3 regions of the Paenibacillus sp. CF095 genome follow, and region 3 is predicted to be linked to each of the others. Evidence: riboswitches for the same ligand, from Rfam matches in the RefSeq annotation. Region 3 holds a riboswitch; each other region holds the start of a gene.

Region 1 (3,280 bases), on a different contig from region 3:
CGCGAGGCCCTTCATAAACCATACAGTGAAAGGGCTTCAAGCCGCTTGGGGTCTGTCGTTCGTATGTATCTTGGGTGACAAATCCACTCTTCAGATAGACTTGAATGGCACGAGCATTCCAAGTGAGTACTTCCAGATCAATCTCGTTCGTGGGATTTCGGCGAATGGCTTCCTGTACAATGGCAGTGACAAAAGCTGTCCCTTGACCCTGACCACACAGCTCTGGATGCATGCCAAGGCCAATCCGGGTTACCCCTTCAAGTGGGAAGTATTGAGCAAACCCACATATACGATCGTTCTGATCCAGGACGATCGCATATTGCTCCTGCCGCAGCTGTGCATCTCCGAATTCCACTTCCAGAGCTTTCATCTGGTCCCAGGGGAGCCAGCTGTAGATATTGTAAGGCGGGTCATACTGCCAACTGCAGATAAGCTCCGCATGTTCTTCTCGCATGGGTACAACGTGAAACGTCACAGGGGTTTCCTTCATACACCTGCATGCTCCTTTCCTTGAAACAGAACTCTTTGTCCACTCTACAAAAGAGATGTTCATTTAGCAAGTCTTCCTTCTCAAGAAAAAAAATGAAACAAAAGTTCCGGTAATTCCGTTTATATTATAACGGGATGGGTAAAAACATCATAAGGGCACGGACGAACGAACGCAAAATGAACCTGTTGATGTCGCAGGATATGCCCTGAGTATAACTTGCAACATGAATAAGGATTGAAGCACAAAAAAACCGCCGGATACATTCCTGCGGAGAATGTACCGGGCGGTTCTGTTATGCTTCTTGCTTCGTTCCAGTATGGTTAATGGTTACAGCATCATGTTGCTCAGCTTGTCCCTAGTCAAGGGCCAGTGATTCATATGCGTCCGTGCTCATAATCCGTTTCGCGCCAACATAACGATTGGCCCAATAGCTTTCACTCAATGCACTGATCGTAACGCCTTTGGAAGAAGAGGAGTGTGCGAACTTTCCATCCCCTACAAAGATTCCTACATGTGATACGCCTTTACCTGTTGTATTAAAGAACACCAGATCGCCAGCTCTCATTTCCATGCGTGATACGGAATCGCCCATGTCGAATTGGGAACTGGATTGGCGTGCCAAATCAATACCCAACTTGTCGAATACATACCGTGTAAATCCGGAGCAGTCAAAGCCGTTAAGCGTTGTTCCCCCACTTTTGTATGTAGTTCCCATTGCTGAATCAATTACTGTGTCCATCTTTGAATCTGCGAATGCGCTACCTGCACCAAGCGATAAAGCGAATGTGATGCTAAGTACAGCTGCGGTTAATTTCTTCTTGAACAAGAGATATTCCCCTTCCAACGCCTGCGAGGTTAGCTTAAGGATTCGGTTGAAGGTCCCCTATGATCCCTCTGTAGCAAGATCAATTCACCCATAACTGGTTCCCCCGCTTCCCAGGTGCCAGGAATTTGGCTATGCTAGTTATGCACCTGCGAAATCAAGAAATGACGATTTAATTTTAAGTAGTTACAAATATGAATGTAAAGATTACAAAGTTGTTACTAAAAACTCACTGCGATTATTGTAACAGAGGAGTACGGCTTTGGCAACGTTTAGCAACAAATTTAGCAAAAAAAACCTCGACCTTTGACGGGGAAAGGTTGAGGTTTGCCTATTTATAAGTACATATTAGGCCGTGAGTTTAACATACGATGGTAACAATTTTTAAACTATCTGCTCTCACCTTTGGATATTTTGGACTGCCATAATCGGAAATGGCTGCATATTTTCCACAGACTTAATAGACATCTAGCAAGTGGATACGTCTGTTGTAGTATAAGTCCGGTAAGTCCCGTTAATAACCATGAGGCTGAAGTGAATGAACCAAAGACGAGCAGGTGTACTCCGCCCAGCAGGAGTGCAATGCCGATTACAGCGATGAGATGACGCAGTGCAATCCAGAGTGCTTTGAGAATACCGTGAGCCCCGCCTTCTCCTTCTGGTGCCGACACACCGAACTGCATGTAGAGTATGGCATGGTGGATGATCCAACCATATACAATCCAGGCAGCAACATAAGGTATACCAGGCAAAAGTAATTGAAGGGAATGAAATCCGTCCATGAGAATCGAGTAGAGCTTCGGTATGAGCCAGTAGGCGGGCAGAAGTATCAATAAAGTACGTATGGTGTGGAGCAGCAGCATCGGTTTCCACAGATTTTTGATTCCGCGGACAAAGGGGATGCGCTCTTCTGTAGAATTAAAGTGCTGAAGTGAGTAGAGCAGTCCTGCCTGAATGAGGGGGCTGATCAACATGCGAACCAGTAGCATGCCCCCTAGAATCCATAGATAACGATGAACCTCCGGATGGGTAGACAGGTTGAGTTGACTTTCCATTTTGAACAAAAGTGTACTCAGTTCCCCGGCATCAGAATCTGGATAGCGCAGGAGTAGGGGGATGACCGCCGATTGTACCATTCGATAGAAGAAATATCCCCAAATGAGTTGATATAGAAATAAGAGTGCGGCAATGAACATATGCTGACGGACGAGAAACCAGCCTTCACGTATTTTTGCTTTCACCGTTTCCACCTCACCATGACAGACCTCCGAATATGGCTTCTATTAGTTTGGTTACACTCATGCTCCAGCGGGATTTCGCTTGCTCATCTAGTCCGGATTTCAGGAAATTGTTCATATGGCGGTTCTCCAGCACGATCGAGTACAGGGGATCGGTCATGGCCCAGGATACGGGGGATGTGTGAGTTAATTTATAGGTGATGCGATCTTCTTTGCCATTCCATTGCTTGGTGAGGATATGTCCGTCTTCAAAAGCAATGCGAACAGGAACGGCGTTGTAATCACTCCCTTTTTTTGCGATCGTCACGGATGACTCGTACAATGTTTGACCGTCTTTCTGTACGGGCGTAACACGAATCTTCTCTACAGCAAAGTCAGCCATCCCGTTACCATAGACATATTGATCAAAATAATCAGACCAGGAAGTGCGGGTCACTTGTTCCACAACGTTCTGAAAATCAGCCGAAGTGGGATGTTTGAAGCGGTACTTCTTCACATAGGTAGAGAGAATGCGTTCCATCGTTTTCGCCCCGACTTGATGTTCGATCCCAAGCAATACAAGCTTGCCACGTGTATAGACATTGGCTGCATACTCATTCTGTGAATCAAACTTCCAAGATTCTTGTGTTAAGGATGACGGAGACGTAACCAGTCCCGATTGTACCGGCAGATTCGGAATCAATCCGTATTCCTGCTCCATCAGTTTGTCTTCTGCATAAGAGGTGAACC
Region 2 (3,280 bases), on a different contig from region 3:
GGATTATCACTGGGATACTTCACCGAAGGAAATACAGCATCGCGTATTACGACAACAAATTGCTTTGGCGCGTGAAGTGAACATGCCAATTGTCATTCATAATCGGGATGCACATGAGGATATCATAAGAATTTTGCGTGAAGAGAAAGCGAGTGAAGTTGGTGGTGTGATGCACTCGTTCTCGGGCAGCTGGGAAACAGCGAAAAGTTGTCTCGATATGGGCTTCCATCTCTCCTTCGGAGGACCGATCACATTCAAAAATGCAAAGCAGCCCAAAGAGGTACTGGAGAAGGTTCCTATGGACCGGTTTTTCATTGAAACAGATGCTCCATATTTGACACCTCACCCTTATCGTGGGAAACGAAATGAGACAGCGCATGTACGTCTGGTTGCAGAGGCAGCTGCGGAAATTAAAGGCATTTCGGTGGAGGAAATTGCAGCAATAACAACCAAAAATGCCATGGAACGATTTGGAATTCGTTAAAAAAACGAGCAAATGAGGTGAAAAAGGCAGGTAAGCGGAGTTAATTTGCCCTTTGATTCAAATAAATCAAGAATATTACAATATTTTAACCAAATATTCAGAAAAACGTACTTGATCAACGCTTTACAACATGCATCAAAACAGGATATCATCTTTTCAGTGAATTGTTGTGCGGAAAATTGGACAGATGTTCGGGGGATGAACAAAGGGACACTTTCCGATGAAACAACATTACTTTCATGAATCAGTCTCGCTGAGTCTCCGTTAACGGAGAGCGGGGGAACCAATAGGGCTTAAACATCGGTGTATTTGGCCGATGCGCAACGTTCGCTGACCCAAAAGCAGCGAAGGGAACTGCGAAGCCGTATTTGATTTCTTCTTTGGGTCTCGGGGTGAATTCAAGGGCGTCCGCCATGAGCGGGTGACCCAAGATAGGGCGGCTCTCTTTCGCCCGAACCCGACAGCTAACCTCGCAAGCGGAAAAAGAGAGGCAACCTCGTGCATGAATTTCCGATATTCAAAATCATTCGGAAGCCACGAAAGAGTTCCTCTTACACTCTTTCTTTGGCTTTTTTGTTTTTGAATAAAAGAAATATTGTCATCATACGGTAGGTATTCAGGAGGATGACATCATGTTGCGAAGATTGATTCATGGTGCAGAACCGGATTATGTTGGTCCGATCTGTGTTCTGTAGAAAATTTGGTATAGTCACGTCAAAGACATCATGCATTACTTTAGACGGCGAGGCTATGAAGGAGGACGGAGAAGTGGGCACATTCCAACCAGAAGAGACCCATGAGTCACGATCATCCAGTAAGTCTTTCGCGTTGCGGTGGAAGCATGAGAACATGCGTCAAATGGCATTGATCGCGATTTTCTCAATTGCGCTTACAATCATGATCTTGTTAGTCGTTTACGGTCAGGCCGGGAAACAAATTTCACTGGTTATTGATGGCAAGGCTCAGGTGGTAGAGACTCGTACAGGAATGCTTCAGGAAATGCTGGAGGAGCAGTCGATCACAGTCAGCCCTCACGATAAGGTATCCATGTCCATGAATGGGGCGATTACAGATGGAGACCGAATCGTTATTGAGCGGGCCGTTCCAGTTAACATTACGGCAGACGGAGACACCAAGACTCTGTATACAACCGATTCATCGGTAGAAGATGCAATCCAAAAATCAGGTATTCAAGTTGAAAGTAATGATAAAGTGTATCCGGCGCTTGGAACTGCCATCAAAGCGGAGATGAAGATCCGTGTAGTGCGCGTAACAAAGCGTACAGTGGATGTAGAGCAACCGATCGCTTACAAAGTCATTAAAACGGCTGACCCTAGCTTGTACAAAGGGGATAACCGTGTCGTTGTGAACGGCAAAGAAGGCACAATTGTGCAGCATATCGAAAAGGTATTTCAGGATGGAGAATTGGTCTCCAAAAAAATGGTCGGCAAATCTGTCGCGAATAATCGTGTAGATAAAGTGATCGCTGTCGGCACCAAAGCAAAACCGGTCGTGAAAGAACCTGAGATTCAGACCGTATCGGCTCAAACTTCAACAACCAAAAAGGCTACAACAACGAACTCGAAGAAAACATCTGCCTCGGGCAGCAAAGTGATTACCGTATCCGGGACTTCTTTTAAATACTCTAAAGTACTTAAAAATGTATCCATGACTGCCTACTCTTCCGAAGAGCCGGGCATTGGTACTAAAACAGCTTCCGGTACTCGTGTAACGGAAGGGCGCACCATTGCGGTTGATCCCAAAGTCATTCCAATTGGCTGGTGGGTATATATCGAAGGTCTGGGATTCCGTCGTGCGGAAGATACAGGCGGTGCCATCAAAGGCAATAAAATTGATGTATATTATGACAGTGTGAAGCATGCCCTGAATTTTGGACGTAAAAAAGGCAAGACGGTCTACGTGATCGGTCCGGTGAAGCCGGAAGCGAACTAAAATCGTTTTACTTTGAAATGGGAATGCTATAAAATAGTTGCATGAATGATTCATGCGGAATATGCGGCGGAGGAGTCTGAATTCAGTCTCCCCCGCCGTTTGGCAGAGAAGAGGATATTCCTCTTCTTTTTGCGTTAGAAAGGAAGAAATGGAACATGATAAAAGAAGTCATTGTGGTGGAAGGCCGTGACGATACGGTAGCTATCCGTCGGGCCGTTGAAGCCGATACAATAGAAACAGGTGGATCAGCCATCAACCAACGCATTCTGAAGCGGATTGCGCTTGCTCAGGAGAGACGGGGAGTCATTGTACTGACAGATCCGGATCATGCTGGCGAACGCATTCGTAAAATTATTGCGAATAAGGTCCCTGGCTGTAAACATGCCTTCATTCCGGAGGCCGATGCAACACGCAAAGGTGACATTGGGGTGGAGAATGCCTCACCGGAGGCGATCCGTCATGCTCTGGCGCGTGTACATACTTCATACGAAGGTGCTCCGAGCCTGATCGATTGGGAGGACCTGATCGCGGCAGGACTTATTGTGCATCCGCAGGCTGCTGCACGTCGCATGGAGATGGGCAATCTGCTGGGCATCGGTTATTGTAACGGGAAGCAGTTCCACAAACGTCTCAGTGTATTTCAGATTACACGGGAAGAGTTCTCTACAGCATTAGCGCAAATTGAACGTGAAGGATTGTGAGCATATGAAGGATATGGAAGAGACGATAGAAATTGCAACGCCCAAGCGAACCAAAGAGATTATTCAAAGACACGGATTCTCATTTAAGAAAAGTCTGGGTCAGAACTTTCTGATCGATCAAAATATACTGAACAAAATTGTT
Region 3 (3,280 bases):
TTTCTTTATCAATATCACTTAATTTGTATTTAACTACCCCGTCACGACCAATAAAGATTGGTTTATCCGTTCCTATCTCATAGAAGCGTGCCCAAATTGGTGCAGCTTTGGAATCTGCGATAATTTTACTGTCTCCATTAGCTCTTTCATACTTGTAACCCGTAATTTTCACCTTGTTAAACCAAGCCTCAGCTCCTTTAATGGATGCGGTAATTTTAGCGTTAGCAGGTCTGGTTTTTAGAAATTTAACAATCGTTACACTCTCTCCAGCTGTCAGCGATGGCACTTCGTAGATTCTTGCGCTCGCTGGTTTAAGGGAACTGGAATCATGTTGTTGTCCCCATGCTGTCAACTTACCACCTGAAACGACTTGTGTATTCAGAATCGCCTCCACACCCTTGGCAACTGAATTTTTACTGCGGTTAGCAAGTGTGCTGTCGATAAATGAAAAATCACCTTTGCGGGCTGCTACTTCATCCAGCATGATCATTACATTAATCATGGCATCATCATTATAGGTAATGTGCTTGTGATATCCGGAGCTTTGGTAGACCTGTGGCCATCCTCCGTTTGAATACTGCATGTTGATCAAAAAGTTAATTCCTTTGATTGCAGCTGTGGAGTATCGCGGATCATTCGTCTTTTTAAATTCCTTCGCCAATCTTCTAATTTCTGAGTATGTAGCCTTGTTGTCTATCGTGGACTTCGCCCACTCTCCACTTGTCTGTTTATAATCTTTTCTCCAACCTCCATCTGGCAGCTGGTTCTTCAAAATATCAGAAATACTCGCTGTAGTACCCGATGCATCCGCAGCAGATACCGTCCCTACAGGGAGAACTGCCATTCCAACTGCTGAGAACACCATCGTACATGCCAGGACAAAAGTAATTATTTTCTTCGCTTTCAAATGTAACACTCTCCTATGTTCGTTTTTATAAATCTGCCACTTCTACTTTACCTATGATAAGCGTCCCCAAACCTCCTTTATTTGTATTTATCGCATAATAAAATCAATTTTAATCCAATATGTGGATTGGATAATCAGATAATATGCAAAAAATCGATTTTTGTCAATATATGCAACTTAATGAATATAATCTCTCTAATTCTACATAACGGAATAGTTCTTTTAACTCATGACAAACCTATTTATTTATCCAAATTCGTCTTAAACGAATCAATAATGACGTTTTTGTCATGAATGATACCCAAACTTAATCCCTTCTTTCATATAAAAACCTTAATTCCGCTAACATTGAGGTATTACGAAGGGTTTTAAATGGGTTTGACAATTACGCATTTATGCAATATAGTTTCAAATAGTTACAAAAACTTAATTATTCATTGCCGAGTTTCATGTTTGAAAACGGGGGAACCAATTTGGGTGAATTATTCTTATACATAGGAAATATAGGGAACCTTCTACCGAACCCTTAGCTAACTCCGTAGGCATCGAAGGGAGAACATTGATTTTGAAAAAACTGATTATCTCCATTTTTGGAGCAGCTGTATTATTTACATCCGGGGCAACAAGCACAGAGGCAAGCAGTATCAACTCCGTAGTGAACAACATGACAGGTATTCCTTACAAATGGGGTGGCACGACTGTAGCCGGCTTCGACTGTTCTGGTTTTATGAGATATCTTTTCAACAAATACAGCATTGAATTGCCACGTACTTCTCAGCAGCAAGCCAAAGCAGGTACTCCGGTAGCCAAAAGCAATGTTCGGACAGGTGATCTGGTGTTCTTTAATACAACAGGCAAAGGCATTTCACATACAGGTGTATATATCGGCGGCGGACAATTCGCTCATGCCTCCAGCAGTAAAGGTGTAAGCATCACGAAGTTATCGAATCCATACTTCAATGACCGCTATGTAACAGCACGTCGGGTAACTGGACAGTTTATGTATGATAAAATGTTAGGTAAAATGTAATTCACATACAAAAAGGCATCGGTTATTAACCGGATGCCTTTTTTGTACTTAAAATGTATGTTGCATTGCTTACTAATGCAGCGCCTTCTGCACTCGCATCGCACCCTGAGACAGGGCATGTCCTCCTCCAACAGCTCCGGCCACGGCTACGGTCTCCATAATCTCCTGATCTGTTGCACCCTTGGCACGTGCTTCTTCTACATGGTAGAAGGTACATACCTCATTGTTGGCGAATAATCCAATGCCAAGTGCAATTAGCTGTTTTGTCTTGGCATCAATCACGCCTGGTTGGAAGCATTCTCCCGTAAACTCATGATATGACTTCACCACACCTGGCAGTACATCGCTTAATGCTCCAATCTGATCCTTGTAGGCATGAACTTTATCATTCATCAATGTCATGGCTTGTAGCACACCCTCTCGGCTATAGTTACAGATCTTCCTCACTGTACCTATCTTCTCTCCCGAGTGAGTCAATTATGCCAAGAAATCATGGTAATTCCAAACATTTAACGCTCATGGCTCTGCCATAATTATAAGCTGTTACTCACTAAGTGGACTCTGGCGCGGCTCACTGAACAGCTGATATTTGTAACTGCGATCCAGCTTAACGACACGTCGATTCTGACGACGGATAAGTACCTGCTCGCCATCCCAGGCAACAACAATCCCGGTTACATCGTTAGATTCCAGCTCGTCCCGTACTACTCTTACTTTCTCACCTGACAGACGCAGGGCGTCCAGTTCTGTATCACTGATCATCTTCATGGCTCCTATATTCCAAATTTATTTACAAAAAGAGACCTAAATGAAAAGTCATTTAGGTCTCACGTGACTGTATTGGACTGTCATGTCATTCGAAATTATGTCCCGACTGAAAGTTACCGCTGCGCGTGCTCTTTGCTGTCGTTCTTCTCGAACCAAAAATCAAGCACTTTGGCGGACATCACACGTTCTTCAAGGTACTCCACTTGATGCGGTGTAAATTGTTCTTTCCAAGAGAAGGACAACTCTTCGCATAAGCCTACAATCGTCAGTAATTCTGACCAGGCAACATAGCGTTTGTACCAGAAAAATTGAGGATGTTCAATCATATAGGGATAAAGGTCATCGAATTCCGTATGTTTACAATCCAGGGCACGTTCAAAATGAACTTTCGATTCCGCCAGCTTATCATTAAAAAATTGTTCTGTTGCCGGTTGGTTCCCCATGGTGTTGCCTCCTCTCCCTAACATAACCCCATTATAAATGAAATCGGCGGTCATGCAAAGGCATAGTTCAAAAAATAGGCCCTATTCCTTTAAAATGTCACATTTCGTTATCGTCAAATTGTACCGTACCAT

What was found. Region 3 has a riboswitch for cyclic di-AMP ahead of BLS69_RS13255 (C40 family peptidase). Riboswitches for the same ligand answer to the same signal wherever they lie in the genome.
Region 1: linked by a shared signal. The riboswitch ahead of BLS69_RS31380 (C40 family peptidase) and the one ahead of BLS69_RS13255 (C40 family peptidase) in region 3 are both predicted to bind cyclic di-AMP.
Region 2: linked by a shared signal. The riboswitch ahead of BLS69_RS30585 (3D domain-containing protein) and the one ahead of BLS69_RS13255 (C40 family peptidase) in region 3 are both predicted to bind cyclic di-AMP.

What each region holds. Positions count from the first base shown of each region.
Region 1 is NZ_FMZN01000012.1:28,621-31,900, reverse strand. It holds gene BLS69_RS31385 (GNAT family N-acetyltransferase) at 1-490, opposite strand, end outside; gene BLS69_RS31380 (C40 family peptidase) at 846-1,316, opposite strand; cyclic di-AMP (ydaO/yuaA leader) riboswitch at 1,320-1,457, opposite strand; gene BLS69_RS31375 (hypothetical protein) at 1,703-2,554, opposite strand; gene BLS69_RS31370 (M1 family metallopeptidase) at 2,565-3,280, opposite strand, start outside.
Region 2 is NZ_FMZN01000010.1:15,141-18,420, forward strand. It holds gene BLS69_RS30580 (TatD family hydrolase) at 1-484, shown strand, start outside; cyclic di-AMP (ydaO/yuaA leader) riboswitch at 726-979, shown strand; gene BLS69_RS30585 (3D domain-containing protein) at 1,253-2,437, shown strand; gene rnmV (ribonuclease M5) at 2,593-3,138, shown strand; gene rsmA (16S rRNA (adenine(1518)-N(6)/adenine(1519)-N(6))-dimethyltransferase RsmA) at 3,143-3,280, shown strand, end outside.
Region 3 is NZ_FMZN01000001.1:3,068,732-3,072,011, forward strand. It holds gene pelA (pectate lyase) at 1-907, opposite strand, end outside; cyclic di-AMP (ydaO/yuaA leader) riboswitch at 1,336-1,467, shown strand; gene BLS69_RS13255 (C40 family peptidase) at 1,473-1,937, shown strand; gene BLS69_RS13260 (carboxymuconolactone decarboxylase family protein) at 2,010-2,339, opposite strand; gene BLS69_RS13265 (hypothetical protein) at 2,481-2,699, opposite strand; gene BLS69_RS13270 (hypothetical protein) at 2,819-3,148, opposite strand; gene BLS69_RS13275 (xanthine phosphoribosyltransferase) at 3,246-3,280, opposite strand, start outside.